DNA from 3 places in the Streptomyces sp. CRN 30 genome. Region 2 is predicted to be linked to each of the others. Evidence: riboswitches for the same ligand, from Rfam matches in the RefSeq annotation. Region 2 holds a riboswitch; each other region holds the start of a gene.
The links. Region 2 has a riboswitch for thiamine pyrophosphate ahead of thiC (phosphomethylpyrimidine synthase ThiC). Riboswitches for the same ligand answer to the same signal wherever they lie in the genome.
Positions count from the first base shown of each region.

Region 1 (9,859 bases), on a different contig from region 2:
CTGGGGGTAGCCCTGCTGCCCGGTGGTGTCGTAGGACCCCGTGTCGTACGTGTTGCCGCCGTAGGTGTGAGTGCCGATGTACGGGTCCGAGTAGGCGGCGTACTGCTGCTGGCCCGTGGCGTCGTAGCCGTAGTCCTGCTGCTGGCCGTAGCCGGAGTAGTCGTAGGCGTAGGACGCGTCGGCGGTCTGGGGGGTCGGGGTGGGCTGCTGGTCCTGGCCGTAGCCCGCGGTGTCGTAGACGCCGTACGAGGCGGTGTCGTCGGGCATGGGCTGCGGCTGGTAGACGGTGGTGTCCACGGCCGGCGGCTCGGCGGGGCGCGCGGGCGCGAAGACGTCGTCTTCCTGGGCGTCGCGGTCGTAGCCGTGGCCGAAGGCGGTGCCGTCGGGGGCGGAGGCGTGTTCCCCGTCGGGGCCGTCGCGGTGGGGGCCGTCGTGGTGGGGGCCGGTCGCTTCGAGGTCGGAGACCTCCAACGCCGGTTCCCCGCGGCCCCGTTCGGGACGGCCGCGCTTGCCGCCGACCAGGCCCGCCGGGGCCTGGACGGCCCAGCCGGAGGCGAAGCCGCGGCGGAAGGACAGCGTGACGTAGGTCTGGCCGACGGCGAAGGCGATCGTGCCGAGCCCGATGACGACGACCGACGGGATCAGCACGCCGAGTACGACACCGAGGAACCCGGCGAAGGCCAGCAGCCGCCAGCGCAGGCGCGCCTTGTACTGCAGCAGCACCTCACCGAGCAGCCACAGCGCGACGACTCCGAACGCGATGTAGAGGACCGCCCAGCCCATGTACGCCCCTCTCCCAGTGACCGCTACGCAGTGTGTCGTATGTGTGTGCGGCGGTCTAGGCCCGCGATGAGCGGTGCAGGCCCAGGTTCTCGTAGATTTCCAGCGTCGCCGTGGAGTTGTTCAGCGTGATGAAGTGCAGACCGGGCACACCTTCGGCCAGCAGCCGCGCGCAGAACTCCGTCGCGAACTCGATACCGATGGAGCGTACAGCCGCCGGATCGTCCTTGGCTGTGAGGATGCGCTCTTTCAGGTCGTCGGGGAAAGCCGCGTTGCTGAGTTTCGGCAACCTCTCCAGCATCTTCACACTGGTCACCGGCATCACCTCGGGGATGACCGGGGTCTCGCACCCCGCCGCGACGACTCTGTCCCGCAGCCGCAGGTACGACTCCGGGTGGAAGAACATCTGCGTGATCGCGTAGTCGGCGCCCGCCCGGCACTTGTCGACGAAGTTGGCCACGTCGTCGTCCCAGCCGGCGGAGCGCGGGTGCATCTCCGGGAAGGCGGCCACACCGACGCAGAAGTCGCCGGACTCCTTGATCAGTTCGACCAGCTCGGCGGCGTAGGTGAGGCCCTGCGGGTGCGGCACCCAGTCGCCCATCGGGTCGCCGGGCGGGTCGCCGCGGACGGCGAGTATGTTGCGGATCCCCGCGTCGGCGAACTGGCCGATGATGTTGCGCAGCTCGGCGACGGAGTGGTTGACCGCCGTCAGGTGGGCGACGGGGGTGAGCGTGGTGTCGGAGGCGATCTGCTCGGTCGCCCGGACCGTGCCCTCGCGCGTCGAGCCGCCCGCGCCGTACGTCACGGAGACGAAGCTGGGGGCGACCGCCTCGACCCTGCGGAGGGCGTTCCACAGGTTCCGCTCGCCCTTCTCCGTCTTGGGCGCCCAGAACTCGAAGGAGTACGTCGCTTTTCCGGTCGCGAGCATGTCGCGGACGGTGCGGGCGTGATCAGTCCTGGTGGATGCCGTTCCGAGGGCCATACGGGCAGGTTAGCCAGGGTGTGGCGGGCACCCAACCGGAGACAGGAAATATGTCCGTATTGTCGGCTACTTGTCCAGCCCTTGGACAGTCGGCGGACAAGCCAGCCGACGGACGGGTCAGCCGACGTCCTTCAGCCGCCCGGCGAACTCGGCCGCCGCCGCGCGGGGGTCGTCCGCCTCGGTGAGGGCGCGCACGACGACCACGCGACGGGCGCCCGCGTCCAGGACCTGGTCGAGGTTGGCGAGGTCGATGCCGCCGATGGCGAACCAGGGGCGGTCCGTGCCGAGCGCCGCGGTGGAGCGGACGAGGTCGAGGCCGGGGGCGTGGCGGCCGGGCTTGGTGGGGGTGGGCCAGCACGGGCCCGTGCAGAAGTAGTCCACGCCGTCCTGCGCGGCCGCGGCGGCGGCCTCGGACCCGGCATGGGTGGAGCGGCCTATGAGCACGTCGTCGCCGAGGAGGGCGCGGGCCGCCGGGACGGGCAGGTCGCCCTGGCCGAGGTGGAGCACGTCGGCGCGGGCGGCGTGGGCGACGTCCGCGCGGTCGTTGACCGCGAGGAGCTTGCCGTGCCGGGCGCAGGCGTCGGCGAAGACGGAGAGGTGCTCCAGTTCCTCGGCGGCCTCCATGCCCTTGTCCCGCAGTTGCACGATGTCCACCCCGCCGGCCAGCACGGCGTCCAGGAACTCCGGCAGGTCGCCCTGGCGCTTGCGGGCGTCCGTGCACAGGTAGAGCCGGGCCCCGCGGAGCCGCTCACGGGCGTCCGCGGTGACGGTGTCGTCCGCAGTGACGGTGCCGGCAGTCGTACCGGCAGTGGTGGCGGTGGCGGTGGCGGTCATGCGTACGGTCCCCCGTGTCGGTCGGTCATGCGTGCGATCCCCCGTGATCGTGCCGGTGCGGTGCGGCGGCGGCCCACCGGCGATGCCGGTGGGCGGCGGGGCCGCACCGGACCGGGACCGCGGCCCGGGTCGGCCGCGGCCCGCGCTCCGCGTGGTGGGCGGGAGGTCAGACAGCCAACGCCTGTGCCCGGCGCTTCACCTCCGTGCCGCGGTTCTCGCTGAGGGCCTGCGCCGGGGTGCCGGGCAGGCTGTCGTCCGGGGTGAAGAGCCACTCCAGCATCTCTTCGTCCGTGAAGCCGTCGTCCCGCAGCAGCGTCAGGGTCCCGGACAGGCCCTTGACGACCTTGTCGCCGTCGATGAAGGCGGCGGGGACGTGCAGCGCGCGGTTCTCACCGCGGCGTACGGCGATGAGCTGGCCGTCCTTGACCAGCTGCCGCACCCGGGTCACCTCGATGTCGAACATCTCGGCGATGTCGGGAAGGGTCAGCCAGGCAGGGACGAGAGCATCGGTCTTCGTGTCAATCTCGGTCACGTCACCAGCCTGCCATCTGGCACTGACAGGAGGAAGTCGGACCCCCCTGACCTGCGCCGACGCATTACGCCACCGCCGCCTTCAGCGGCCGGGCCGGGTCGGCGAGGAGCCGCGTGTCCAGTGCCGTGCCCGCCGCGATCAGCCGACGGCCCTGCGCGAGGTCCCGGGGCCGGCCCACCGCGAGCAGCGCGACGAGGCGGTTCTCGCGCAGCCAGCAGACGGTCCAGGCGGGGCCGGCGGGGTCCCCGCGCCACAGCACGGTGTCGGCGGCCGTGTGGTGCCCGGCGTACTGCACGAAGCGGCCGAACTGCTCGGACCAGAAGTACGGCACCGGGTCGTAGACCTCCGCCGGTTCGCCGGTGGCCGCGCCGACGATGTCCGCGGCGACCGTGCGCGGCCCCTGGAGGGCGTTGTCCCAGTGGTGCACGAGGAGCCGCTCGCCGTAGCGGCCGGAGGGGAAGGACGCGCAGTCGCCGACCGCGTGGACGTCCGGTACGGAGGCGCGCAGCCGGTCGTCGGCGAGTACCTCGCCGTGGGCGCCGAGGGCGATGCCGGAGCCGGCGAGCCACGCGGTGGCGGGCCGGGCGCCGACCCCGACGACGACCGCGCCCGCGGGCAGCCGGGTGCCGTCGTCGAGGACGACCGCGCCGGGCTCGACGCGCGCCACACGCGCGCGGGTGCGCAGAACGGCTCCGGCGTCGGCGTACCAGCCGGTCATCGGGGCGGCCACCTCCGCGGGCAGCGCGCCGGCCAGCGGCCGGTCGGCGGCCTCCACGACGGTCACCGCGCACCCGGCCTCCCGCGCGGCGGTCGCGAACTCGGCGCCGATCCACCCCGCGCCGACGACCACGACGTCGTGCTGGGCGGTGAGCACCGGGCGCAGCCGCGCGGCGTCGTCCAGGGTGCGCAGCAGGTGGACGCCGGGGACCCCGTCGGCGCCGGGCAGCCGGAGCGGCTCGGCGCCGGTCGCGAGGACCAGGGCGTCGTAGGGCACCGGTCCCGCGGAGGTGTCGAGGAGGTGGTCGCCGGGGCGGACGGCCAGTGCCTCGCAGCCGAGCCGCACCTCGATGCCGAGCGCCTCGAAGTCGATGTCGAAGGCGGAGCCGTCGGCCGTGCCGAGGAGGACGGCCTTGGACAGCGGGGGCCGGTCGTAGGGCGGGTGCGGCTCCGCGCCGATCAGCGTCACCGTGCCGGTGAACCCCTGCTCGCGCAGGGCGACCGCCGTCTGCACGCCGGCCATGCCGGCGCCCACGACGACCACGCGCCGCGCGGAGCCTCCTCGCTCCTGCGTCTGCTCGCTCACCTGATCACCTTAGACACCTGACTCACTGTCAGTCAGGGGGCACGGTCAGTGAGGTGCTGCACATTCCGCTGGGTGTTCCGCGACCTGTTCCACGACGCTCGTGCCGCTGCCCGCGCGGGACTCCCACTCCCAGGTCTCCTCCAGGCGCACCCGCCCGTCGGGGAGCGCGACGACGGTGGAGCGGCAGTGACCCGAGGCGGTGGTGCCGTCGGTCCTGAGCTGCACGTAGCGGAAGTCGAGGCGGTCCCCCGCGCGCGTGCCGACGAGGTGGCCGCGCGCGATGTCGCCGCCCGCGTACTCGGCCCAGACCGCGCCGTCCGCCTCGTGGTACGTGAAGCGGGTGCCGGTGCCCACCTGTCCTGGGGCCTGGTCGGTCACGGGGGCGAGGACGAGGCCGTCGAGCGAAGGTGCCACCTGGGGACGCTCCCTTACAGCGGTCGATGACGAGCGGTTAGGGTGGCCAACGTAAAGCACTCGCGGGAGCCCGGACGCACCGGGCTGAGAGGGAGGCTGGCGGCCTCCGACCGTACGAACCTGATCCGGGTCATGCCGGCGAAGGGAGGGGCTGGAAGCCCATGGCGCCTACGTCCGAACCACCGCGCACCGGTGACGTCCTGGTCGTCGGGGGCGGGATCATCGGCCTGGTCACGGCCTGGCGGGCCGCGCAGCGCGGGCTGGCCACGGCGGTGGTGGACCCCGCGCCGGGCGGCGGGGCCGCGCGCGTGGCGGCCGGGATGCTGGCCGCCGTCACCGAGCTGCACTACGGCGAGCAGACGCTCCTCGCGCTGAACCTGGCGTCGGCCCGCCGCTACCCGTCCTTCGCCGCCGAGCTGTCCGACGCGACCGGCCTCGACCTCGGCTACCGCCCCTGCGGCACCCTCGCCGTCGCGCTCGACGCCGACGACCGGGCGCACCTGCGCGAGCTGCACGCGTTCCAGCGGCGGTCGGGCCTGGAGTCCGAGTGGCTGTCGGGGCGTGAGTGCCGGCGCCTGGAGCCGATGCTGGCGCCGGGTGTGCGCGGCGGCCTGCGGGTCGACGGCGACCACCAGATCGACCCCAGGCTGCTGGCCGCGGCGCTGCTCGTCGCCTGCGAACGGGCCGGGGTGGCCTTCCACCGGACCACGGCCGGGCGGCTCACCGTCGCCGGGGACCGGGCCACGGGTGTGGTGACGGCCGACGGCACCACCCTGGAGGCGGACCGGACCGTGCTGGCCGCGGGCAGCCTCAGCAGCCGGCTGGCGGGCGTCCCCGGCGGTCTGCTGCCGCCGGTACGGCCCGTGAAGGGCCAGGTGGTGCGGTTGACGATGCCGTCCGGGCAGCCGCCGCTGCTGCACCGCACGGTCCGCGCGGTGGTCCGCGGCAACCCCCTGTACCTCGTTCCGCGCGAGAGCGGCGAACTCGTCGTCGGCGCGACCAGCGAGGAACTGGGCTGGGACACCACGGTCACCGCGGGCGGCGTCTACGAGCTGCTGCGGGACGCCCACGAGCTGGTCCCGGGCATCACCGAGCTGCCTCTGGCGGAGACCCTCGCGGGCCTGCGCCCCGGCTCCCCGGACAACGCGCCGCTGCTCGGCCCGACCGCGCTGGACGGCCTGCTGCTGGCCACCGGGCACTTCCGCAACGGCGTGCTGCTCACGCCCGTCACCGGCGACGTCATGGCGCACGTACTGACCACCGGGGAGCTGCCCGAGGAGGCCCGCCCCTTCACCCCCGGGCGGTTCGGCGCCGCCCCCGCACCCACGGAGCAGCCGGCATGATCATCACGGTCAACGGGGAGCCGCGCGAGACGGCCCCCGGCACCGCCCTGGACGCCCTCGTACGGACGCTCACCGCGGCGCCGTCCGGAGTGGCCGCCGCCCTCAACGAGACAGTCGTCCCGCGCGCCCAGTGGCCCGCCACCGCGCTGGCCGACGGCGACCGCGTCGAAGTCCTCACCGCCGTACAAGGAGGCTGATCCCATGGCCGACGACCCCTTCGTCCTCGGCGGTACGTCGTATACGTCCCGCCTGATCATGGGCACGGGCGGGGCGCCCAGCCTCGACGTGCTGGAACGCTCCCTGGTGGCGTCCGGGACCGAGCTGACGACGGTCGCGATGCGGCGCGTGGACCCGTCCGTGCACGGCTCGGTGCTGTCGGTGCTGGAGCGGCTCGGCATCCGGGTGCTGCCCAACACGGCGGGGTGCTTCACCGCCGGGGAGGCCGTGCTCACCGCCCGCCTCGCGCGCGAGGCGCTCGGTACCGACCTGGTGAAGCTGGAGGTCATCGCCGACGAGCGCACCCTGCTGCCGGACCCGGTGGAGCTGCTGGACGCGGCGGAGACGCTGGTCGACGACGGTTTCACGGTGTTGCCTTACACCAACGACGACCCGGTGCTGGCGCGGAAGCTGGAGGACGTCGGCTGCGCGGCGATCATGCCGCTCGGCTCGCCCATCGGCTCCGGGCTGGGCATCCGCAACCCGCACAACTTCCAGCTGATCGTCGAGCACGCGCGCGTACCGGTGATCCTGGACGCGGGTGCCGGTACGGCGTCGGACGCCTCGCTGGCGATGGAGCTGGGCTGCGCCGGTGTGATGCTGGCGTCGGCGGTGACCCGGGCGCAGGAGCCGGTGCTCATGGCGGAGGCGATGCGGCACGCGGTGGAGGCGGGCCGGCTGGCCCGGCGGGCGGGCCGCATCCCGCGCCGGCACTTCGCCGAGGCGTCCTCCCCGACGGCGGGCCTCGCGGCACTGGACCCGGAGCGCCCAGCGTTCTAGGGCGTGCCTGATGGATCTCCGTGGACGGAGGCCCTGGGCGCCGCCCGCGCGTGGGTTGCGTCACAGGTCGGCTGCAACAGGGGGTCCGGGGCGGCCGGACACAGCTCGCTGTCAGCGACGGCTCGTAGACTCACCTGCGTGGACACGACCCTTCAGGACCCTCTGGTCGGGCAGGTGCTCGACGGCCGGTACCGCGTCGAGGCGCGGATCGCGGTCGGCGGGATGGCCACGGTCTACCGGGCCGTGGACACCCGCCTCGACCGCGTGCTCGCGCTGAAGGTGATGCACCCGGCGCTCGCGGCCGACGGCACGTTCGTCGACCGGTTCATCCGCGAGGCCAAGTCCGTGGCCCGGCTCGCCCACCCCAACGTCGTCCAGGTCTTCGACCAGGGCACCGACGGCGGGTACGTCTACCTGGCCATGGAGTACGTGTCCGGCTGCACCCTGCGGGACGTGCTGCGCGAGCGCGGGGCGCTCCAGCCGCGGGCCGCCCTGGACATCCTGGAGCCGGTGCTGGCCGCGCTCGGCGCCGCGCACCGCGCGGGGTTCGTGCACCGCGACATGAAACCGGAGAACGTGCTGATAGGGGACGACGGCCGGGTCAAGGTCGCCGACTTCGGCCTGGTCCGGGCGGTGAACACGGTCACCAGCACGACCGGCGCGGTCCTCGGCACCGTCTCCTACCTGGCGCCCGAGCAGATCGAGCACGGCACCGCCGACCCCCGGGTCGACGTCTACGCGTGCGGTGTCGTCCTGTACGAGATGCTGACCGGCGCCAAGCCGCACGCCGGGGACTCCCCCGCCCAGGTGCTGTACCAGCACCTCAACGAGGACGTGCCGCCGCCGTCGGCCGCGGTGCCCGACCTGGCGTACGAGCTGGACGAGCTGGTCGCCTCGGCGACCGCCCGCAATCCGGAGATCCGTCCGCACGACGCCGTGGCGCTGCTCGCGCTGGCCCGCGGGGCGCGCGGCGCGCTCACCGCGGCGCAGCTGGACGCGGTGCCGCCGCAGGCGCTCACCGCGGGCCACGACAACGCCGACGACCGCACCAGCGTGATCCCGCGCGCCCTGACGATGGTCCGCCCGCTGCCGGTGAACGAGGACGACGTCCCCGGCACCGGCGACGGCTACGACCGCACCAGCAGGCTGGAGACCCCGCCGCCGGCGCCGCGCCGGCGCGGTCCCGGGGTGCGCCGCGGTCCGCTCGCGATCGTGCTCGCGGTCCTGCTCGCGCTCGGAGTCGGCGCGGGCGTCTGGTACATCAACTCGGGCCAGTTCACCGAGGTCCCGCCGCTCCTGGAGAAGACGGAGGCGCAGGCGAAGACCCGGCTGGAGAAGGCCGGCCTGGACCTCGGCGACGTCAAGCACGCCTACAGCGACACGGTCGAGCGCGGGGTGGTGGTCAGCACCGACCCGGGCACGGGCACCCGTATCCGGACCAACGACTCCGTGTCGCTGACCATCTCCGACGGCCCCGAGACGGTGAAGCTGGCCGATGTGGAGGGCTACCGGCTGGACCGGGCGAAGTCGGTGCTGACCCAGGACGGCCTGGAGCCGGGCATGGTCACCCGGGAGTTCAGCGACGACGTCCCCAAGGGCTTCGTGATCTCCACCGGCCCGGAGGCGGGGACCAAGGTCCGCGCGGGCTCGGCGGTCGCGCTCACGGTCAGCAAGGGCGCCCCGGTGGACGTGCCGGACGTCACCGGCCAGGACCTCGACGAGGCCGAGGCGGAGCTGACCGACGCCGGTCTGAAGGTGAAGGTCGCCGAGGAGCAGGTCAACTCGGAGTACGACGCCGGTCAGGTCGCGCGGCAGTCGCCGGGCGACGGCGAGCGGCTCGCCGAGGGCGACACGGTGACGCTGACGGTCTCCAAGGGCCCCGAGCAGGTCGAGGTCCCCGACGTGACCGGTGAGAGCGTCGACGACGCCCGGCAGGAGCTGGAGGACGCCGGGTTCGAGGTCGAGGAGGACCGCGGGCTGCTCGGCCTGTTCGGCTCCACGGTGAAGAGCCAGTCCGTCGAGGGCGGGGAGACGGCCCCGGAGGGCTCGAAGATCACGATCACGATCCGCTGAGACCCCTGGCATCCTGGACAGTGAGATGAGCACCGCACCTTCCCCCGCCGCGCGCCGCAACCCCGTCGGCGCCCACGTCCCCGTCGCCGGCGGCCTGCACTCGGTGGGCCTGCCCTACGCCCGTGACCTGAAGGCCGAGGCCGTGCAGGTCTTCGTCGCCAATCCGCGCGGCTGGGCCACGCCCGCCGGCAACCCGAAGCAGGACGAGGCGTTCCGCGCGGCCTGCGCCGAGGAGTCGGTCCCCGCCTATGTGCACGCCCCGTATCTGATCAACTTCGGGTCGCACACCGAGGCGACCGCGGAGCGGTCGGTGGAGTCGCTGCGGCACTCGCTGCGGCGGGGCCGCGAGATCGGCGCGCTGGGCGTGGTGGTGCACACCGGCAGCGCGACGGGCGGCCGGGAGCGGGCGGTGGCCCTGCGGCAGGTGCGGGAGCGGCTGCTGCCGCTGCTGGACGAGCTGACCCACGAGGACGACCCGTTCCTGCTGCTGGAGTCGACCGCCGGGCAGGGTGCCTCCCTCTGCTCACGGACCTGGGACTTCGGTCCGTACTTCGAGGCGCTGGACGCCCATCCGAAGCTGGGCGTCTGCCTGGACACCTGCC
Region 1 is NZ_JAVRHI010000062.1:13,413-23,271, forward strand. It holds gene UW392_RS06275 (hypothetical protein) at 1-783, opposite strand, end outside; gene metF (methylenetetrahydrofolate reductase [NAD(P)H]) at 839-1,762, opposite strand; gene thiE (thiamine phosphate synthase) at 1,880-2,596, opposite strand; gene UW392_RS06290 (Rv2175c family DNA-binding protein) at 2,763-3,128, opposite strand; gene UW392_RS06295 (FAD-dependent oxidoreductase) at 3,193-4,431, opposite strand; gene UW392_RS06300 (hypothetical protein) at 4,477-4,845, opposite strand; TPP riboswitch at 4,898-5,009, shown strand; gene thiO (glycine oxidase ThiO) at 5,007-6,188, shown strand; gene thiS (sulfur carrier protein ThiS) at 6,185-6,385, shown strand; gene UW392_RS06315 (thiazole synthase) at 6,390-7,184, shown strand; gene pknB (Stk1 family PASTA domain-containing Ser/Thr kinase) at 7,323-9,257, shown strand; gene UW392_RS06325 (deoxyribonuclease IV) at 9,283-9,859, shown strand, end outside.
Region 1: linked by a shared signal. The riboswitch ahead of thiO (glycine oxidase ThiO) and the one ahead of thiC (phosphomethylpyrimidine synthase ThiC) in region 2 are both predicted to bind thiamine pyrophosphate.

Region 2 (9,859 bases):
TGTGGCCCTCGTCGACGTCTCCGTAGGCGAAGACGGAGAAGGGGGCGGGTTCCTCGCCGTCCCACAGCGCCTCGGCCGCGGCCATCTTCATCGGCTGCTGCTCGTACATGACCTTGCCGAGGGTGTCGCCGCTGATCGCGGTGAGCAGGCCGCCGACGGCGAGCGTGACCAGGCCGAGGCGGAGCGAGGTCCGCATCACCGGGATGTGCTTCTTGCGCTTCAGGTGGAGGGCCGCGATGCCCACCATGAAGGCGCCACCGGTCAGGAACGCCGCGGAGAAGCTGTGGAACACCTGGTTGAGCGCGGTGTTCTGGGTGAGGACCTGCCAGAAGTCGGTGAGTTCGGCGCGGCCCTTCTCCTCGTTGATCCGGTAGCCGACGGGGTGCTGCATCCAGGAGTTGGCCGCGAGGATGAAGTACGCCGACAGCAGCGTCCCGATCGAGACCATCCATATACAGGCCAGGTGGATCTTCTTGGGCAGCTTGTCCCAGCCGAAGATCCACAGCCCGATGAAGGTGGACTCGAAGAAGAAGGCGATCAGGGCCTCGAAGGCCAGGGGGGCGCCGAAGATGTCACCGACGAACCGGGAGTAGTCGGACCAGTTCATGCCGAACTGGAACTCCTGGACGATGCCTGTGACGACGCCCATCGCGATGTTGATCAGGAAGAGCTTGCCCCAGAACTTCGTCGCCTGGAGGTACTTCTCCTTGCCCGTGCGCACCCAGGCGGTCTCCAGGCCGGCCGTGAGAGCGGCGAGCGAGATCGTCAGGGGAACGAACAGGAAGTGGTAGACGGTGGTGATGCCGAACTGCCAGCGCGCCAGCGTCTCCGGCGCCAGAGCCATGTCCACGTCGTCGCTCTCCTTACACCGCCGTGGTCAGCGGCATTTTGTGCGTGTATGACACACCCATACCGGGAGCGATCCGACACGCTTGTGAACGCGTTCACATTCACAAGCAATTATGACCTACTGCTTTTCGACGCCGGAAGGGGGGTCCCCTGTGACGTCAACCCCTCGCCCGGCCTTTTCTACGAACCGTTGAACCAGGAGCCGGGGACAGACGGCCTGTTCCACGTGAAACGGTGCACTTCACCGGCCTCGCAGCACGGTCCGGAGCCCCAGGCCACGGGCCCGAGCCCGCAGCCCGACGATCCGGGAGGCCGTGAAAAAAGGGACTCGCGGGGTGACCAACGCCACCCCGCGAGTCCCTGCGGTTCTCAGCCGCCCGACGCCACCTGCCCGGCGCCGTCTTGCTCCGCCTTGCTCTGTCCCGCTCTGTCCTACCCTGTCCTGCCGCGCCCCGCTACAGGTCCAAGCCCTTCCGGAACCCTTCCGCCGCCTTGAGGAAGATGTCGTTCGCCTCGCTCTCCCCCACGGTGACCCGGACGCCGTCGCCCGGGAACGGCCGGACCACCACACCGGCCCGCTCACACGTCTCCGCGAAGTCGACCGTCCGCTCCCCCAGCCGCAGCCACACGAAGTTGGCCTGTGTCTCCGGCACCGTCCAGCCCTGGGCCCGCAGCCCCTCCACCACGCGGGTGCGCTCACAGACCAGCGAGCCGACCCGCCCGAGCAGCTCGTCCTCGGCCCGCAGCGAGGCGATCGCCGCCTCCTGCGCGATCTGGCTCACGCCGAACGGCACCGCCGTCTTGCGCAGCGCCGCCGCCACCGGCTCGTGCGCGACGGCGAAACCGACCCGCAGCCCGGCGAGGCCGTACGCCTTGGAGAACGTCCGCAGCACGCAGACGTTGGGCCGCTCACGGTAGAGCTCGATGCCGTCCGGCACCCGGGGGTCGCGGATGAACTCGCGGTACGCCTCGTCCAGCACCACCAGAACGTCACCGGGCACCCGGTCGAGGAACCGTTCCAGCTCCTCCCGGCCCACCACGGTGCCGGTCGGGTTGTTCGGGTTGCAGACGAAGACCAGCCGTGTCCGCTCGGTGATCGCGTCGGCCATGGCGTCCAGGTCGTGGACGTCCCCCGGCGTCAGCGGCACCCGCACCGCCGTCGCACCGCTGATCTGCGTGATGATCGGGTACGCCTCGAAGGAGCGCCAGGCGTAGACGACCTCGTCACCGGGGCCCGCCGTCGCCTGGAGGAGCTGCTGGGCCACGCCCACCGAACCGGTACCGGTCGCCAGGTCGGAGACCGGGACGCCGAACCGGTCGGACAGCTCGTCCATCAGCCCCGTACAGGCCATGTCGGGGTAGCGGTTGAAGGAGCAGGCCGCCGCGGCGACGGTCTCCATCACTCCGGGCAGCGGCGGATAGGGGTTCTCGTTGGAGGACAGCTTGTAGGCCGCCGGCCCGTCCGCGGCCGCCGCCCTGCCCGGCCTGTAGGTGGGGATGCCTTCCAGCTCGGCGCGCAGCTTGGGGCTCGTCTCGCTCACCGCAGTCCTCCTCGTGGCCACCACCGGCATCGAATACTTCTCACCTTAAGAGGATTGGCCGCCGGTGCGTACAGAAGAGACCGGACCACATCAGTCACACTGACATCAGGGGCAACAGCACACGAAGGCGCACGATCCGTAGGGGCGGTCGCGCATATATCTACGCGCCGGTGGCTTGCGCCCTAGCGCGCATCCCCCGTAGAGGTGAGTTGAGACCTCTTCGCAACATCGGAGTCGAGGCAGGCCCGCACGCGCCGACACACAACGTACGCGGGTCGACAGGACTAACTGCCTTGTTTACGAAGGCATTTGACCCATGCCAGCCATGCAGAAACGTGCCTGTCAACGCGCGCATATGCGTCCGCCCTACCCGCCTGCATGAGCCCTACTATCGGCTCGCCATGACAGCAGCAGGGAAGCACCAGGTGAGCCGCGCGGAAACCTCACGTCGAGGCAGCCGGCCGGGCCGGGCAGGCATCAGGGACGTCGCCGCCGCCGCCGGAGTCTCCATCACGACCGTCTCCGATGCCCTCAACGGCAAGGGCAGGCTCCCGGATGCCACCCGACGCCATGTCCGTGAGGTGGCCGACCGGCTGGGCTACCGCCCGTCGGCCGCCGCCCGTACGCTCCGCACCGGCAAGTCGGGCCTCATCGGCCTCACCGTGACGACGTACGGGAATGAACCTTTCACCTTCACCGAGTTCGCCTACTTCGCCGAGATGGCGCGGGCCGCCACGTCGGCCGCGCTGGCCCGCGGCTATGCGCTGGTCATCCTCCCCGCCACCTCCCGCCACGACGTGTGGTCCAACGTCGCCCTGGACGGCACGGTGGTCATCGACCCCTCCGACCAGGACCCGGTGGTCGGGGAACTGGTCCGCCAGGGCCTGCCGGTCGTCTCCGACGGCCGCCCGGCCGGGACCCTCCCGGTCACCGCCTGGGTCGACAACGACCACGAGGCGGCCGTCCTCGGCATCCTCGACCACCTCGCCGACGCCGGGGCCCGCCGTATCGGCCTCCTCACCGGCACCACCACCGACACCTACACCCACCTGTCGACCACCGCGTACCTGCGCTGGTGCGAGCGCGTCGGCCAGGACCCGGTCTACGAGGCCTACCCCGCGCACGACCCGTGCGCGGGCGCCGTCGCCGCCGACCGGCTGCTCGCCCGCCCCGACCGCCCCGACGCCGTCTACGGCCTCTTCGACCCCAACGGCACCGACCTGCTCGCCGCCGCCCGCCGCTACGGCCTGCGCGTCCCCGACGACCTGCTGCTGGTCTGCTGCAGCGAGTCCACCGTGTACGCCACCACCGAGCCGCCCATCACCACCCTGTCGCTCAAACCGCGCCGCATCGGCACGGCCGTGGTGCAGCTGCTGATCGACGCCATCGAGAACGTCGAGTCGAACCAACCGGTCGAGCAGGTGATACCGACCGAATTGATCGTGCGCACTTCGTCACAGCGCCGCCCGCCGCGCACGACGGTCAGTCCGCCGCGGTCCCCCGAGGACGAATAGGGACCCGATCGCCGTACCGGCGGCGGGGGTTCCCCGTCGGCCGGCAAGGGCGACACCGGCGGGGAAGGACGGTCACGAGGTGACCATGAGGTGGACGGGACGCAGGCGCAGAGCGGGCCAATCGGGGCGAAAGCCGCGATGCGACGGGGTCCTGTTCCGATTCACCACCCCTGGGTCATCACACAGCGCGATCCGCATTCCTATGATGGGCCCACGACACCGCGGGCCGCTGCGACCAGGCAGTCCGAAGCGGTGCAGCAGCGGCGCGATGGTGGAGGGGTCGATGACTCAGGGGGCCGGTCAGGGACCCGACGTGGAGCGGACGGCGACGTTGCGCGACTTCCGGGTGCCCGCGTACGTCCACGAGACCGGTCCGTACGGACAGGGCCAGCACCCCGGCGACGCCGTCCCGCCGCACGAGGAGCCGCCCCCGGAGGGGTACACCCCCACCGAGCGCGACCTGCCCGTCATCCATCGGGGTGACACCGTCATGGTGCCCGTGGAGCCCGCCGCGGAGGCCGCGGAGCAGTCCGCCGCGGGACCTGGCCCGCTGTACGTCGTCGGCGACGTGCACGGCTACCTCGACGAGCTGGTGGCCGCCCTCCAGGAGCAGCACCTGATCGACGAGGCCGGGCAGTGGTGTGCCGGTACGGCCCGCCTGTGGTTCCTCGGTGACTTCACCGACCGCGGCCCGGACGGCATCGGCGTCATCGACCTGGTCATGCGCCTGTCCGCCGAGGCCGCCGCCGCCGGCGGCTACTGCAAGGCGCTGATGGGCAACCACGAGCTGCTGCTGCTCGGCGCGAAGCGGTTCGCCGACACCCCCGTCAACTCGGGCGCCGGCACCGCCACCTTCCAGGCGGCCTGGCTGCTCAACGGCGGCCAGAAGACCGACATGGACCGCCTCCAGGACCACCACCTGCAGTGGATGTCGCGGCTCGACGCCCTGGAGGAGGTCGACAGCCACCTCCTCGTGCACTCCGACACCACCGCCTACCTCGACTACGGCCGGTCCATCGAAGAGGTCAACGACACCGTCCACGACACCCTCACGCGCAACGACGCGGACGAGGTCTGGGACCTGTTCCGCAAGTTCACCAAGCGGTTCTCCTTCCGCGACGAGGGCGGCGCCGACGCGGCCCGCTCCCTGCTGGACACCTACGGCGGGACCCGCGTCGTGCACGGCCACAGCCCGATCCCGTACCTGCTCGGTGAAGTCGGCTCCGAAGACGGAGAGGGCGATTCCGGTCCGATCGTCGAAGGACCGCACGTCTACGCCGACGGACTCGCCATCGCGATGGACGGCGGCGTGACCATGGCCGGAAAACTGCTGGTCCAGCAACTGCCGCTGAACGACTGAGCGTTCACCGGAGCCGGCGGCGCCCCGACGGCGGGCGGACGGGCCCGCACCCAATTTCCGGAAACCCCCTGTCACCCCGCGCCGTCACCGCTCTACCATCGGCTTATCCGTAGCAGGCTCCCCTCCGTTTCTGCCCGACGGCTCGTTGGCATGCGAGCCCCAAGCCCTACGGAGCATCGGGGGATGCACATGAACAGCGTTCCGCAGCACCTGTCGAGTGAGGACCGCAAGGACTACGAGCGGGTCCTGGACGAGGCGCTGCGCTCCGCACCACACCGCCCGGAACTGGCCGCGATGGGACAGCGGCTCAACTCCGAACAACTGCGCACCATGGCGCTCAGCGCCACCGCACTGATCACCGCGGCAGCGGCGACCGAGTACCAGCACTACGTGAAGGTCCGCGAGGAGCTGCGCCAGCCGGCGCCGTCCGCCCCGCAGTCGTCCGTGCGCGAATCCAGCTCCACCGAGACGAGCGGCAACCCCATGGGTCTCGCCGCCACCATGGGCGAGGTCGCCGAGACAGCGGGGGCGGGCGCCGTCGCCGTCGTCGCGGTCCTGGCCCCCGTCCTGGCCGGCACCGCCGCCGCGATATTCCTGCTGGTCGGGTACGTCCTGAAGATGATCGACCCGGAGCAGGCGTTCGCCCGGACGCTGCTCACCACCGGCTGGGTCTTCGGCGGCGTCACCGCCGTCGCGATCCTGGTCGCCGCCGCCGGACTGCTGACGACTGCACTGCGCAACCGCCCCTCGGCGGAGGCGGTGTCGTACGGCGAACGCGACGGGGTGGTGCGACGGGCGAGGGATGCCTGGCACACGGCCCTGCTGGAGCAGGGCATCGTGCCGTTCCTGCGCGACGCGCTCGCCGACCCCGCCGCCGCGACGGCGACCGGCGGCACGGCGCCGTCAGAACCGTCCGGCCGCATCCCTCAGCTGGGGTACGGCCGTCCCGGGTTCTCCAGCCCGGACGACGGCACCACCGCCGGCCACCGCCCGAAGTACTCCAGCCCGGACTTCAGCAGCCCGGACTGGGGCGGCCCGGAGCACCAGCCAGAGTGACCACCGGTGCGCGCTCCCCGACGGGCGGGTCCCCGCCCCGGGGGAGCGCCACCGATGGCTCGTGGGACCGGTCGGTCACTCCGCGAGCGGCAGGTACACCCGGTTCCCCGCGGCCGCGAACTCCTTCGACTTCCGGAGCATTCCCTCGGCGATCTCCTCCTGGGACGCTCCCTCGGCCGCCGTACCGCCGAAGCGCTCCGCGATGTTCTGGCTGATCTTCATCGAGCAGAACTTCGGACCGCACATCGAGCAGAAGTGGGCCGTCTTGGCGGGCTCGGCCGGGAGGGTCTCGTCGTGGAACTCGCGTGCCGTGTCGGGGTCGAGGGCCAGGTTGAACTGGTCCTCCCAGCGGAACTCGAACCGGGCGTCCGACAGGGCGTCGTCCCACTCCTGCGCACCTGGGTGACCCTTGGCGAGGTCGGCGGCGTGAGCGGCGATCTTGTAGGTGATGACACCGGTCTTGACATCGTCACGGTTGGGCAGGCCCAGATGCTCCTTGGGCGTGACGTAGCAGAGCATGGCCGTGCCCCACCAGGCGATCATCGCGGCACCGATGCCGGAGGTGATGTGGTCGTACGCCGGCGCGATGTCCGTGGTCAGCGGGCCGAGCGTGTAGAACGGAGCTCCGTCGCAGATCTCCTGCTGAAGGTCGATGTTCTCCTTGATCTTGTGCATCGGGACGTGTCCCGGGCCCTCGATCATGGTCTGGACGCCGAACCTCCTGGCGATCGTGTTGAGTTCCCCGAGCGTGCGCAGCTCCGCGAACTGTGCCTCGTCGTTGGCGTCCGCGATCGATCCCGGGCGCAGTCCGTCGCCGAGCGAGTAGGTGACGTCGTAGGCGGCGAGGATCTCGCAGAGTTCCTCGAAGTGCTCGTACAGGAACGACTCCTTGTGGTGCGCCAGACACCAGGCCGCCATGATCGACCCGCCGCGCGAGACGATGCCGGTCTTGCGGTGGGCGGTCAGCGGGACGTACGCCAGCCGCACGCCCGCGTGGACCGTCATGTAGTCGACGCCCTGCTCGGCCTGTTCGACGACCGTGTCCTTGTAGATCTCCCAGGTCAGCTCCTCGGCCCGGCCGTCGACCTTCTCCAGTGCCTGGTACAGGGGGACCGTGCCGATGGGCACGGGGGAGTTGCGCAGCACCCACTCGCGGGTGGTGTGGATGTTGCGGCCGGTGGAGAGGTCCATGACCGTGTCGGCGCCCCAGCGGGTCGCCCAGGTCATCTTCTCGACCTCCTCCTCGATGGAGGAGGTCACCGCGGAGTTGCCGATGTTGGCGTTGACCTTCACCAGGAACCGCTTGCCGATGATCATCGGCTCGATCTCCGGGTGGTTGACGTTGGCGGGGAGGACCGCCCGGCCCGCGGCGATCTCCTCCCGTACGACCTCCGGCGAGACGTTCTCCCGGACGGCGACGTACTCCATCTCGGGCGTGATCTCGCCCCGGCGGGCGTACGCGAGCTGGGTCACCGGCTGCCCGGTGCGGCCCCGGCGGGGCTGGCGCGGGCGGCCGGGGAACACCGCGTCGAGGTTGCGCAGTCCGCCGCGCGGCGAGGTGTGCTTGATGCCGTCGTCCTCGGGACGGACGGGCCGGCCCGCGTACTCCTCGGTGTCGCCGCGGGCGATGATCCAGGTCTCGCGCAGGGGGGCCAGTCCCCTGCGCACATCGGTGTCGACGAGCGGATCGGTGTACGGGCCGGAGGTGTCGTAGAGGGTGACCGACTCCCCGTTGGTGAGGTGCACCTGACGGACCGGCACCCGCAGGTCGGGGCGTGAACCCTCGACGTACGCCTTGTGCCAGCCGACGGACTTCCCGTTCTCCCCGCGTTCCTCCTGGTCGGAGTGGTGCGTGGAGGCAGGCGTGCGTGCGTCCTTGATGGTCATGAGACCTACTCCCTACGCCGGCATTACCCGGTAACAGGTTCGGCGGTCGACGCAGCGGTATCCGTCCGCGGACGCTTCGTGGGGAACATCACTCGGCTTCGGTGATGTTTCCCGTGAAACATCGCTGGGACGGAGGTCAGCGCCCTCTCAGCCCGGTGCTCCGAGCTCCCGCGTGTACAAAGGTGACTCCACGCTAGCGTCAGTTCGGGCGCGGTGAACAGAGGCCCCCTTCCGTTCTTGCGATGATCGGGCCGTGACCACGACGCAGCAGCCTCCCTTCCCCCCGCCCGAACCAGGCCGCGGCGACGGCCACGAGTACGGACACGGGCATGGGCCTGGGCCCGGCCACGGATCGGGCCCGGTTCCGAGGGCGGGCGGTGGCAACGGTCAGGGCTCCGGCGGCGGCTACGGCCCCGGTGGCGGCGGTGGGGGTGGCGGCGGCGGCGGCGGAAGTCACGGTCCCCATGGCGGTGGCGGAAGCCACGGTCCCGACGGTGGCGGAGCCGGGGGCGGCCACGGGCATTCCCACAGTCACGGCCCCGCCGCCCCCGTCTCCCAGCATCTGCGCAAGGTCATCGCGGCGGTACTGGTGCCCTTCGCCGCGGCCGTGCTGGTCGGACTCGCCGTGCTGTGGCCGGGCGGGGCCCCGGCGCACGAGCGCACCGGGGTCGGCTTCGACCGGCAGACCCAGCAAGCCACCGTCACCGAGGTGACGGAGATGAGCTGCCAGGACGTCAACGGCTCGAACCTCCCCGCCACCGGCGACACCTCGACCGCCGAGGGCTCTTCGGCCCAGCAGCAGGAGAGCGGGAACTGCAAGAAGGCGACGATCCGGGTCGACACCGGCAAGGACAAGGGCCGTACGTTCACCGAGGTCGTACAGCCGGACCAGTCACGGCAGCTGAGTGAGGGCCAGAAGGTCGTGGTCGCCTACGAGCCCTCCGCGCCGAAGGACCTGCAGTACTCGGTCTCCGACGTCAACCGCCGCTTCCCCATGGCGCTGCTCGCCGGGATCTTCGCGCTCGCCGTCGTGGTCGTCGGCCGGCTCCGGGGTGTGATGGCGCTGGTCGCCCTGGCCATCAGCTTCCTGGTGCTCAATTTCTTCATCCTGCCGGCGATCCTCCAGGGGTCGAACCCGCTGCTCGTGGCGGTGATCGGGTCGAGCGCCATCATGCTGATCGCGCTCTACGCGTGCCACGGGCTGTCGGCCCGTACGTCCGTGGCGGTGCTCGGCACGCTGGTGTCACTGGTCCTGATCGGCGTCCTCGGCTCGGTCTTCATCGGCTGGGCGGCGCTGACCGGCGACACGGACGACAACACCGGCCTCATCCACGGCCTGTACCCGTCGATCGACATGAGCGGTCTGCTGCTGGCGGGGGTCATCATCGGATCGCTCGGTGTCCTGGACGACGTGACGGTGACGCAGACGTCGGCGGTCTGGGAACTGCACGAGGCCAATCCGACGCTGGGGCGACGCGGTCTGTACCGCGCGGGCATCCGCATCGGCCGGGACCACATCGCCTCCGTCGTCAACACGCTCGTCCTCGCCTACGCGGGTGCCGCGCTGCCGCTGTTGCTGCTGTTCTCGATCGCACAGAGCAGCGTGGGCGCGGTCGCCAACAGCGAACTGGTCGCGGAGGAGATCGTGCGCA
Region 2 is NZ_JAVRHI010000394.1:36,414-46,272, forward strand. It holds gene UW392_RS42600 (cytochrome ubiquinol oxidase subunit I) at 1-850, opposite strand, end outside; gene hisC (histidinol-phosphate transaminase) at 1,305-2,390, opposite strand; gene UW392_RS42610 (LacI family DNA-binding transcriptional regulator) at 2,792-3,904, shown strand; gene UW392_RS42615 (metallophosphoesterase) at 4,173-5,264, shown strand; gene UW392_RS42620 (hypothetical protein) at 5,448-6,320, shown strand; gene thiC (phosphomethylpyrimidine synthase ThiC) at 6,396-8,207, opposite strand; TPP riboswitch at 8,200-8,389, opposite strand; gene UW392_RS42630 (YibE/F family protein) at 8,461-9,859, shown strand, end outside.

Region 3 (9,859 bases), on a different contig from region 2:
TCGTCGTCGTGCGTCAGCTCGTCGAGCAGCGGCAGCAGGTGCTCGCGGACCTGCGCGAGCGCCACGGAACGCTCCCGTCCGCCGGTGGCGCTGCCGGTGTGCACGACCACGCCCAGGGCGCCGATCTCACGGGCCCGGCGCAGCGAGTGCCTGAGCGACACCACGGACCGCTCGACCGTCGCCTCGGTGTGCGAACCGAAATTGATCAGGTACGGGGCGTGCACGTACGCCGGGATCGACTGCTGCGCACAGGCCTCTTGGAACGCCTCGTCCTGCTTCGGGTTGCCCGGGGGCGTCGCCCAGCCGCGCGGATTGGCCACGAAGACCTGGACGGTCTCGGCCCCCAGTTCACGGGCGTAGGAGAGGCCGACGGAGTGCAGGCCGCCGGCCACGGGCACATGGCCGCCGACGGGATTGCGATGGTGCTTGCTCACCCTTCCAGGGTGACACGCGCGGCACGGTGCCCGGCCACCGCCGCCGTGCCCGTCAGCCGATCCTGATGGTGATCGTCGAGCCCTTGGGCGCGGTGTCACCGCCGTCGACCGACTGGCCCTTGACCTCGTCGTTGAAGAAACCGAGCAGCCCCCGGTCCTCCTCGACCTCGAAGCCCGCGTCCTTGAGCTTCCGCTTCGCGTCGTCCGCGCTGTCACCCACGACGTCCGGCACCTCGATCATCTCGGGGCCCTTGGAGAGCGTCAGTGTGACCGTGTCGCCCTCGGCGAGCTCCTCGCCCTCGCCCGGCGACTGCTCCGCGACCCGGCCCTCGTCGAGCTCGGAGTGGACGCGCTCCTCGGCGACCTCCACCTTCAGCCCGGCCTCCTCCAGCGCCGCGGTGGCGTCCCCCTGCGAGGAGTCCGTCACGTCCGGCACCTCGACGGGGGCGCCCTTGCTGACGGTCAGCGCGATCGCCGAGCCGGAGCGGCGCTCCGTGCCCGCGGCGGGCTTCGTGGCGACGACGGAGCCCTTCGGGACGTCCTCGCTGAACGCGCGGCCGACCAGGCCGGGCTCCAGGCCCGCCTCCTTCAGCTCCGCCCTGGCCTCGTCCAGCTTCACACCCTCCAGGTCGGGCACCTTCACCGTCTCGGGGCCCCTGGAGATCGTCAGCGTCACCGTGCCGTTGTCCCGGATCCGCTCGCTCGGCTGCGGGTCGGTGCGGATGACCTTGCCGCGGTCGACGGTGTCGCTGTACGCGCGCTCGATGTCGACGGCCAGTCCGGCGTCCTCGACCCGCTTCTCCGCGTCGGCCTGCGCCTGGTCCAGCACCGCGGGGACCTTCGTGAACTGGCCCGAGTTGATGTACCAGACGCCCGCGCCGACGCCGAGCACCAGCAGCACCGCGGTCACGACGGCGAGCAGCCCGCGCCGGGGCGCCGTCCTGGGCCGCCGGGGCGCGGCGGGCGGTGCCTGCAGTCGGCTCGTACGGTGCAGCGCGTCGCCGTCGTCCGCCGGGACCGGGCGCGGCATCGTCAGCGCGCGCGGGATCACGCTCGTGCGGTCCTCGGAGTTGTCGTGGTGCCCGTGCTCCGCGGATATCGCCTGCGGGGGCACCGCGTCCAGCTGCTCCTCGCTCAGGCCGGCCCGCGCCCGGCGGGCCAGGGCGAGCAGCTCCACCGCGTCGTGCGGGCGCGACTCGGGGTCGCGGGCGGACGCCGAGACGACCAGCTCGTCCAGCTCGGGCGCCAGCCCCGGCACCGCGGCCGACGGCGCCGGCACGTCCGTGTGCAGGGCCTGGTAGAGCAGCTGGGCGGGGGTCTCCCCGGAGTGCGGCTTGGCGCCGGTGAGCATCTCGTACAGGACGACGCCGCACGCGTACACGTCGACCCGGGTGTCCGCCGTGCCGTGCTCCAGCTGTTCCGGGGCCAGGTAGGAGACGGTGCCGAGGACCGCGCCCGTCGTACTGGTGACGGTGTCCACCGCCCGTACGAGGCCGAAGTCGGCCACCTTCACCCGGCCGTCGTCCCCTATCAGGACGTTCTCCGGCTTCATGTCCCGGTGCACGAACCCGGCGCGGTGCGCGGCGCCGAGGGCGGCCAGCACCGGCTCCAGGATGTCCAGCGCGGCCCGCGGCTGCAGGGCGCCGCGCTCGCGCAGCACGTCCCGCAGGGTGCACCCGGCGACGTACTCCATCGCGAGGTAGACGTAGGAGCCGTCGGTGCCCTGGTCGAAGACCCCGACCACGTTCGGGTGGTCGAGGCGCGCCACCGACTTGGCCTCGCGGATGAACCGGTCGACGAACGTGCCGTCGGCGGCGAGGGTCGGGTGCATCACCTTGAGCGCGAGGACGCGGTCGAGGCGGGTGTCCACGGCCCGGTAGACCGTGGCCATCCCGCCGACCGCGATCCGCGCGTCGATGCGGTAACGGCCGTCGAGCACCTGCCCGATCAGCGGATCTTGAAGGGTCGTGTCCACGCAGGTGAGTGTACGAGCCGCCACTGTCAGGCCTGTCGGCCACGGGGCCGGCGGGACGGATCGCAGCACAGTCGTGACTGTTGCGCGACGGACACGGGACCGCCGGTGAGCAGCGGGACCACGCCGGTTCTGGCAGTGCCGGACGGTGCCGGGAGCGGGCGGGCGCGCGGGGAGCGGTGGACCGTACCGGCACGCGCCGCCGCTCGCGGTCAGAACGCGGGGCGCTCGGGGTCGAACTGCGCGCGGCCCGCCACCGGGGACGAGGCCTCGGCGAAGTGGCGCCGCGGGATGCGCCCCGCCCGGTACGCGAGCCGGCCCGCCTCCACCGCGTGCCGCATGCCCTCCGCCATGAGCACCGGCTCCTGGGCGCGGGTCACGGCCGAGGCGAGCATCACGCCCGCGCAGCCGAGCTCCATGGCGAGCGCCACGTCGGACGCCGTACCGGCGCCGGCGTCGAGGATGACCGGCACGCGCGCGTGCTCCACGATCAGCTGGAAGTTGTGCGGGTTGCGGATGCCCAGGCCGGAGCCGATGGGCGAGCCCAGCGGCATGATCGCCGCGCAGCCCACGTCCTGGAGCTTCCGGGCGAGGACCGGGTCGTCGTTGGTGTACGGCAGCACCGTGAAGCCGTCGTCGACCAGGGTCTCGGCGGCGTCGAGGAGCTCGATCGGGTCGGGCAGCAGCGTGCGCTCGTCGGCGATGACCTCCAGCTTCACCAGGTCGGTGCCGAGGGCCTCGCGCGCGAGGCGGGCGGTCAGCACGGCCTCGCCCGCGGTGAAGCAGCCCGCCGTGTTGGGCAGCAGGCGGATGCCCAGCTTCTCCAGCACGGACAGGACCGAGCCGTGGGACTTCGGGTCCACGCGGCGCATCGCGACCGTCGTCAGCTCGGTGCCGGAGGCCACCAGGGCGCGCTCCATGAGGTCCAGGCTGGGCGCGCCGCCCGTGCCCATGATCAGCCGGGAGGCGTACGTCGTGCCGCCGAGGACGAACGGATCGTCGGCCATGGGTCAGCCTCCTTGGACTGCGGTGAGGACTTCGACGCGGTCTCCCTCGGAGAGGGGGGTGGACGACCACTGCGCGCGTGGGACGACGGTTTCGTTGAGGGCGGCGGCGACACCGGAGGGGGCCGCGGTGAGGGTGCTCACCAGCGCGTCCAGTGCGGTGTCCGCGGCGATCCGCCGGGACTCGCCGTTGACCGAGATGTCTATGCGGGCCGGTCCGGTGTTCATGCGGGCTGCTCCGAGAGGGCGGTGGCCGGGTGTGCGGTGGCGGCGAACCGCCGGGGGCTGAAGTCGCGGGCCACGTCCGGGAGGGCGCCGGTGGTGAGCACGTGCGCCAGGACGTCCCCGGTGACCGGGGTGAGGAGCACGCCGTTGCGGTAGTGCCCGGTGGCCAGCGCGAGGCCGTCCAGGTCGGTCGGGCCGAGCAGGGGTGCGTTGTCGGGGGAGCCGGGGCGCAGTCCCGCGCGCGTCTCGGTGAGCGGCAGTTCCGTGATGCCGGGGACCAGTTCGTGCGCGTCCCGCAGCAGCTCGTACACGCCGCCCGCGGTCACCGTGGTGTCCCAGCCGAGCTCCTCGCTGGTCGCGCCGACGACGAGCTCGCCGTTCTCCCGGGGCACCAGGTAGACGTGGCTGCCGCGGACCACGGCGCGCACGGTCCGGCTGAGGAACGGCGCGTACTGCGGGGGCACCGCCAGCCGCACGACCTGACCCTTCACGGGGCGTACGGGCGGCAGGACGGTGTCGGGCAGGCCGCCGACCCGGCCGCTGAGGCTGCCGGCGGCGAGCACGACCTGTCCGGCGGCCAGCCCGGTGCCGTCGGCGGTCCGCACCCCGGTGACCCGCTCCCGGGCGACCACGACCTCCTCGGCCCACACCCGGTGGAAGACCACTCCGGCGCGCTCGCAGGCCCGCACGAGGGCCCGGGCGAGGCGCCGGGGGTCTATCTGGTGGTCACCGTCGACGCGCAGCCCGCCGCGCACGCCCGGCGCGAGCATCGGCTCGAGCCGGCGGCACTCGCGTCCGCTCAGCCACTCGGAGGTGAGGCCGGACCGGGTCTGCAGGGCGTGCAGTTCCCGCAGGTGGGCGCGGTCGTCGCTGTCGAGCGCGACCGCGAGCGTGCCGCACTGCCGGTAGCCCGGGTCCAGGCCGGCCGCCTCGGCCAGCTCGGCGGCGAAGGCGGGATAGCGGCGCGCGGACTCCAGGTTGAGCCCCAGCAGGGTCTCCTCGCCGTAGTGCAGCTCCGTGACGGCGGCCAGCATTCCGGCCGCCACCTGCGCCGCCCCGCCACCGGGCTCGGGGTCCACCACCGCCGTGGCGAGTCCGCGCTGCGCGGCCCGCCAAGCCGTCACCAGCCCGATGATGCCGCCCCCGACGACGAGGACGTCCGGTGTGCGGGCGTCCGGTGCGTGTGTACGCGACATGGCCGTCCAGCCCCTCCCTTCGCCGGCATGACCCGGATCAGGTTCGTACGGTCGGAGGCCGCCAGCCTCCCTCTCAGCCCGGTGCGCCCGGGCTCCCGCGAGTGTCTTACGGTGGCCACCCTAGCCCGCAGCGCAGCTCACTCGTAAGGGAGCCTCCGTCCATGGTCCGATCGCTCGACGGTCTCGTCCTCGCCCCCGTGGCCGACCAGTCACCGGGCCAGGTGGGCACCCGCACCCGGTTCACGTACCACGAGGAGGACGGCCGGGTCTGGGCCGAGTACGCGGGTGGCGACGTCGTGCGCGGGCACCTGGTGGGCACCCGCGCGGGCGACCGGCTCGACTTCCGGTACGTGCAGCTGAAGCGGGACGGGAGCACGTCCTCGGGGCACTGCGTGTCCCTGGTGACCGAGCTCCCGGACGGGCGCGTCCGGCTCACCGAGACCTGGGAGTGGGAGTCGCAGCCGGGCAGCGGCACCAGTGTCGTGGAACAGGTCACGGACCCGGTTCGCTGACTGATGGAGCGTCAGTTGTCTAAGGTGATCAGGTGAGCGAGCAGACGCGGGCGCGGGGGCGGACGACGGGACGGGTCGTCGTGGTGGGCGCGGGCATGGCCGGGGTGCAGACCGCGGTCGCCCTGCGGGAGCAGGGCTTCACCGGGGGCGTGACGCTGATCGGCGCCGAGCCGCACCAGCCGTACGACCGGCCGCCGCTGTCCAAGGCCGTCCTGCTCGGCAAGGCCGAGGGCTCCGCCTTCGACGTCGACTTCGAGGCGCTCGGCATCGGGCTGCGGCTCGGCCGCGAGGTGCTGGGCGTGCGCCCCGGCGACCACGAACTGGACACGGCCGAGGGGCCCGTCCCGTACGACGTGCTGGTCGTCGCGACCGGCGCGGAACCGGTGCGGCTGCCCGGCGCGGAGGGCGTGCCCGGCGTCCACCTGCTGCGCACCCTGGACGACGCGGAACGGCTGCGGCCGGTCCTGGCCCGGCAGCACGACGTCGTCGTGGTGGGCGCGGGCTGGATCGGGGCGGAGTTCGCGACGGCCGCGCGGGAGGCGGGCTGCGCGGTCACGGTCGTCGAGGCCGCGGACCGTCCGCTCGCGGGCGCCCTGCCCGCCGAGGTGGCCGCGCCGATGACCGGCTGGTACGCGGACAGCGGGGTGACCCTGCGCACCCGCGCGCGCGTGGTGCGCGTCGAGGACGGGACGGTCGTCCTCGACGACGGTGCGCGGGTGCCGGCGGGCGCGGTGGTCGTGGGCGTCGGAGCGCGCCCGGCGACGGCCTGGCTGGCGGGCTCGGGCATCGAGCTCGGAGCGCACGGGGAGGTCGTGGCCGACGCGCACCTGCGCGCCTCCGTGCCCGACGTGTACGCGGTCGGCGACTGCGCCTCCTTCCCCTCCGGCCGGTACGGCGAGCGCCTGCTGATCCACCACTGGGACAACGCCCTCCAGGGCCCCCGCACGGTCGCGGCCGACATCATCGGGGAGGCCCCGGTGGCGTACGACCCCGTCCCGTACTTCTGGTCGGAGCAGTTCGGCCGGTTCGTGCAGTACGCCGGGCACCACGCGGCGGCCGACACGACGGTGTGGCGCGGTGACCCCGCGGGCGCGGCCTGGACCGTCTGCTGGCTCCGTGAGGACCGGCTCGTCGCCCTCCTGGCGGTGGGCCGCCCCCGCGACCTCGCCCAGGGCCGCAAGCTCGTCGAGGCGGGCACGGTACTGGACCGGACCCTTCTGGCGGATCCGGCGAGGCCCCTCAAGGCGGCCACGCGCTAGCGGGCAGGGGGCCCGTGCCGCCCCCCGCCGGCCCGGCGGGCACCCCCGTGACCTCGCACGTCAGGAGCGGCGGAGAAGGCACTCGGGGGGTGCGTGGCTGTCACCCCGGCCGGGGGCATGGCAGGCTGGTGCCGTGACCGAGATTGACGCAAAGATCGATGCTCTCGTCCCCGCGTGGCTGACCCTGCCCGACATCGCCGAACAGCTCGACGTCGAGGTGACCCGGGTCCGGCAGCTGGTCAAGGAGGGCCAGCTCATCGCCGTACGCCGGGGTGAGAACCGCGCACTGCACGTCCCCGCCGCCTTCATCGACGAGGACAAGGTCGTCAAGGGGCTGACGGGCACCCTGACGCTCCTGCGGGACGACGGCTTCACGGACGAAGAGATGCTGGAGTGGCTCTTCACGCCCGACGACAGCCTGCCCGGCACCCCGGCCCAGGCCCTGAGCGAGAACCGCGGTACGGAGGTCAAGCGCCGCGCCCAGGCGCTCGCCGTCTGAACCGACCATCACCGCCCGGCGTGCGGGCGGTCCGGGCCGCACGACGCCCCGGACCGCCCGCACGCCACCGACCTGGGGGGAGCACCACCATGCCCGGCACCACGCGCCGACAGCTCGCCGACGCCCGCCTGTACCTCTGCACGGACGCCCGCACGCGCCAGGGCGACCTGCCGGAGTTCCTTGACGCGGTCCTGTCCGGCGGAGTGGACGTCGTACAGCTGCGCGACAAGGGCATGGAGGCCGCCGAGGAGATCGACCGCCTCCGGGTCTTCGCGGACGCCTGCCGCCGCCACGGCAGGCTGCTCGCCGTCAACGACCGCGCGGACGTCGCCCACGCCGTCGGCGCGGACGTCCTGCACCTGGGGCAGGGGGACCTGCCCGTGCCGGCCGCCCGCGCGATCCTCGGCGACGAGGTGATCATCGGCCGGTCCACCCACTCCGCCGCGGAGGCGGAGGCGGCGGCCGCCCAAGAGGGCGTGGACTACTTCTGTACGGGCCCCTGCTGGCCCACCCCCACCAAGCCCGGCCGCCCGGCCCCCGGCCTGGACCTGGTCCGCCACACCGCCGCCCTGGGCACCGGCCGCCCGTGGTTCGCCATCGGCGGCATCGACCTGGCCAACCTGGACGAGGTCCTGGACGCGGGCGCCCGCCGGGTGGTGGTCGTCCGCGCGATCACCGCGGCCGACGACCCCGGAGCGGCCGCCGCGGAGTTCGCGAAGCGGCTGCGCGCCGTCTGACGCCCGGGACGGGCGGGGTGGTCGGGACGAGCACGGACATTGCGGACCCCGCTGTCCGAGGGATGGACAGCAGGCCGACAAAAAGGACAAAGGTGTCGGCATTGGTTGGGATGCCGCTGCGCCCTGGCTAACCTGCCCGTATGGCCCTAGGAACCGCCTCCACCAGGACGGATCGCGCCCGTACCGTGCGCGACATGCTCGCGTCCGGCAAGACCGTGTACTCGTTCGAGTTCTCGGCGCCCAAGACGCCCAAAGGCGAGCGGAACCTGTGGAACGCGCTCCGCCGGGTCGAGGCGGTCGCCCCCGACTTCGTCTCCGTGACCTACGGCGCGGGCGGCTCCACGCGCGCGGGCACGGTCAAGGAGACCGAGCAGATCGTCGCCGACACGACGCTCACCCCGGTCGCCCACCTCACCGCCGTCGACCACTCCCTCGCCGAGCTGCGCAACATCATCGGCCAGTACGCGGACGCCGGCATCCGCAACATGCTCGCGGTCCGCGGCGACCCGCCCGGCGACCCCATGGGCGAGTGGGTGCCGCACCCCCAGGGGCTGACGTACGCCGCCGAACTCGTCCGTCTGATCAAGGAGTCCGGCGACTTCTGCGTGGGCGTCGCCGCCTTCCCGGAGATGCACCCGCGCTCCGCGGACCGGGACACCGACGTCGCGCACTTCGTCGACAAGTGCCGCGCCGGCGCCGACTACGCGATCACCCAGATGTTCTTCCACCCCGAGTCGTATTTGCGGCTGCGGGACAGTGTCGAGGCGGCGGGCTGTGCGACTCCGGTCATTCCGGAAGTGATGCCCGTGACAAGTGTGAAGATGCTGGAACGGTTGCCCAAGCTGAGCAACGCCGCCTTCCCCGAGGCCCTGAAAGAGCGGATCCTCACAGCAAAAGACGATCCTGCCGCTGTACGCTCCATCGGTATCGAGTTCGCCACGGAGTTCTGCGCGAGGCTGCTGGCCGAAGGTGTGCCCGGACTGCACTTCATCACGCTCAACAACTCCACCGCCACACTCGAGATCTACGAGAATCTCGGTCTGCACGACTCGCGGCGGACCTAGACGCCTGGTCCGCGTACGACGAGGAAGAAGCGGCCGCGGCCGCAGGGAGAGGGGCGTACATGGGCTGGACGGTGCTCTACATCGCGTTCGGCATCGTCGCGCTGTGGCTGCTCGGTGAGGTCCTGCTGCAGTACAAGGCGCGGCTGCGCTACCGGCTGCTCGCCTTCGGCGGCTTCCTCGGGGTCGTCGTCGGTGTCCTGATCCCCTCCGTGGCGGTCATCGCGCTGGGCGCCGTCGCCTTCGCGGTCGGGCAGACGTACGTGACGCTGTCCTTCCGCCGCGGCTTCTCCACCGGCTGGGCCATCGGCAACCGCGCCGCGCGCGACGGTGCCACCGGCGGCGGGCGCGGCCACGACGAGCCGCAGTACCGGGACCCGGCGCTGGAGGTCTCCGAGCTCGAGGAGACCACCGTGGCCGGCGTGGCCGGCGCGTTCGAGGAGCGCGACCGCTTCGACGGGGACGACGACGTGTTCGCCCACCGGCGGCCCGCCCCGTCCGAGGCCGAGGGCGCCGAGGTGTACTCGCCGCAGCCCCTGCCGGACGAGACCGGCAACTACGGCGTGTACAGCGAGGCCGCCTACGCCGCCGCCACCGATGCGTCCTACGCGGCGGCCGCCGCCCCCGCCCCGGACCAGTCCTTCGGCTACGACGGCTACCCCGGGTACGACCAGCAGCAGTACGGCTACGACGCCGGCCCGCAGCAGTACGCCGCCTACTCCGACCCGTACGTGGGGGCCCAGGGGTACGACGCCACGGGGTACGACAGCGGCTACGCGGCCCAGCAGACCTACGGCGGGCAGCAGGAGTACGGCCACCAGGACCAGTACGCCGCCGGCGGGTACGGCGAGACGCCGGCGGGCGGTGTGTGGGTACCCCAGCAGCGGACCACCGACGACCTGTTCGGCGGTGAACTGCCGCAGGAGCAGCCCTACCCGTACCAGGGCGACGGGCACGGCA
Region 3 is NZ_JAVRHI010000138.1:57,784-67,642, forward strand. It holds gene UW392_RS13420 (deoxyribonuclease IV) at 1-434, opposite strand, end outside; gene pknB (Stk1 family PASTA domain-containing Ser/Thr kinase) at 487-2,409, opposite strand; gene UW392_RS13430 (thiazole synthase) at 2,619-3,413, opposite strand; gene thiS (sulfur carrier protein ThiS) at 3,417-3,638, opposite strand; gene thiO (glycine oxidase ThiO) at 3,635-4,831, opposite strand; TPP riboswitch at 4,829-4,940, opposite strand; gene UW392_RS13445 (hypothetical protein) at 4,993-5,343, shown strand; gene UW392_RS13450 (FAD-dependent oxidoreductase) at 5,376-6,602, shown strand; gene UW392_RS13455 (Rv2175c family DNA-binding protein) at 6,736-7,101, shown strand; gene thiE (thiamine phosphate synthase) at 7,191-7,838, shown strand; gene metF (methylenetetrahydrofolate reductase [NAD(P)H]) at 7,979-8,902, shown strand; gene UW392_RS13470 (hypothetical protein) at 8,962-9,859, shown strand, end outside.
Region 3: linked by a shared signal. The riboswitch ahead of thiO (glycine oxidase ThiO) and the one ahead of thiC (phosphomethylpyrimidine synthase ThiC) in region 2 are both predicted to bind thiamine pyrophosphate.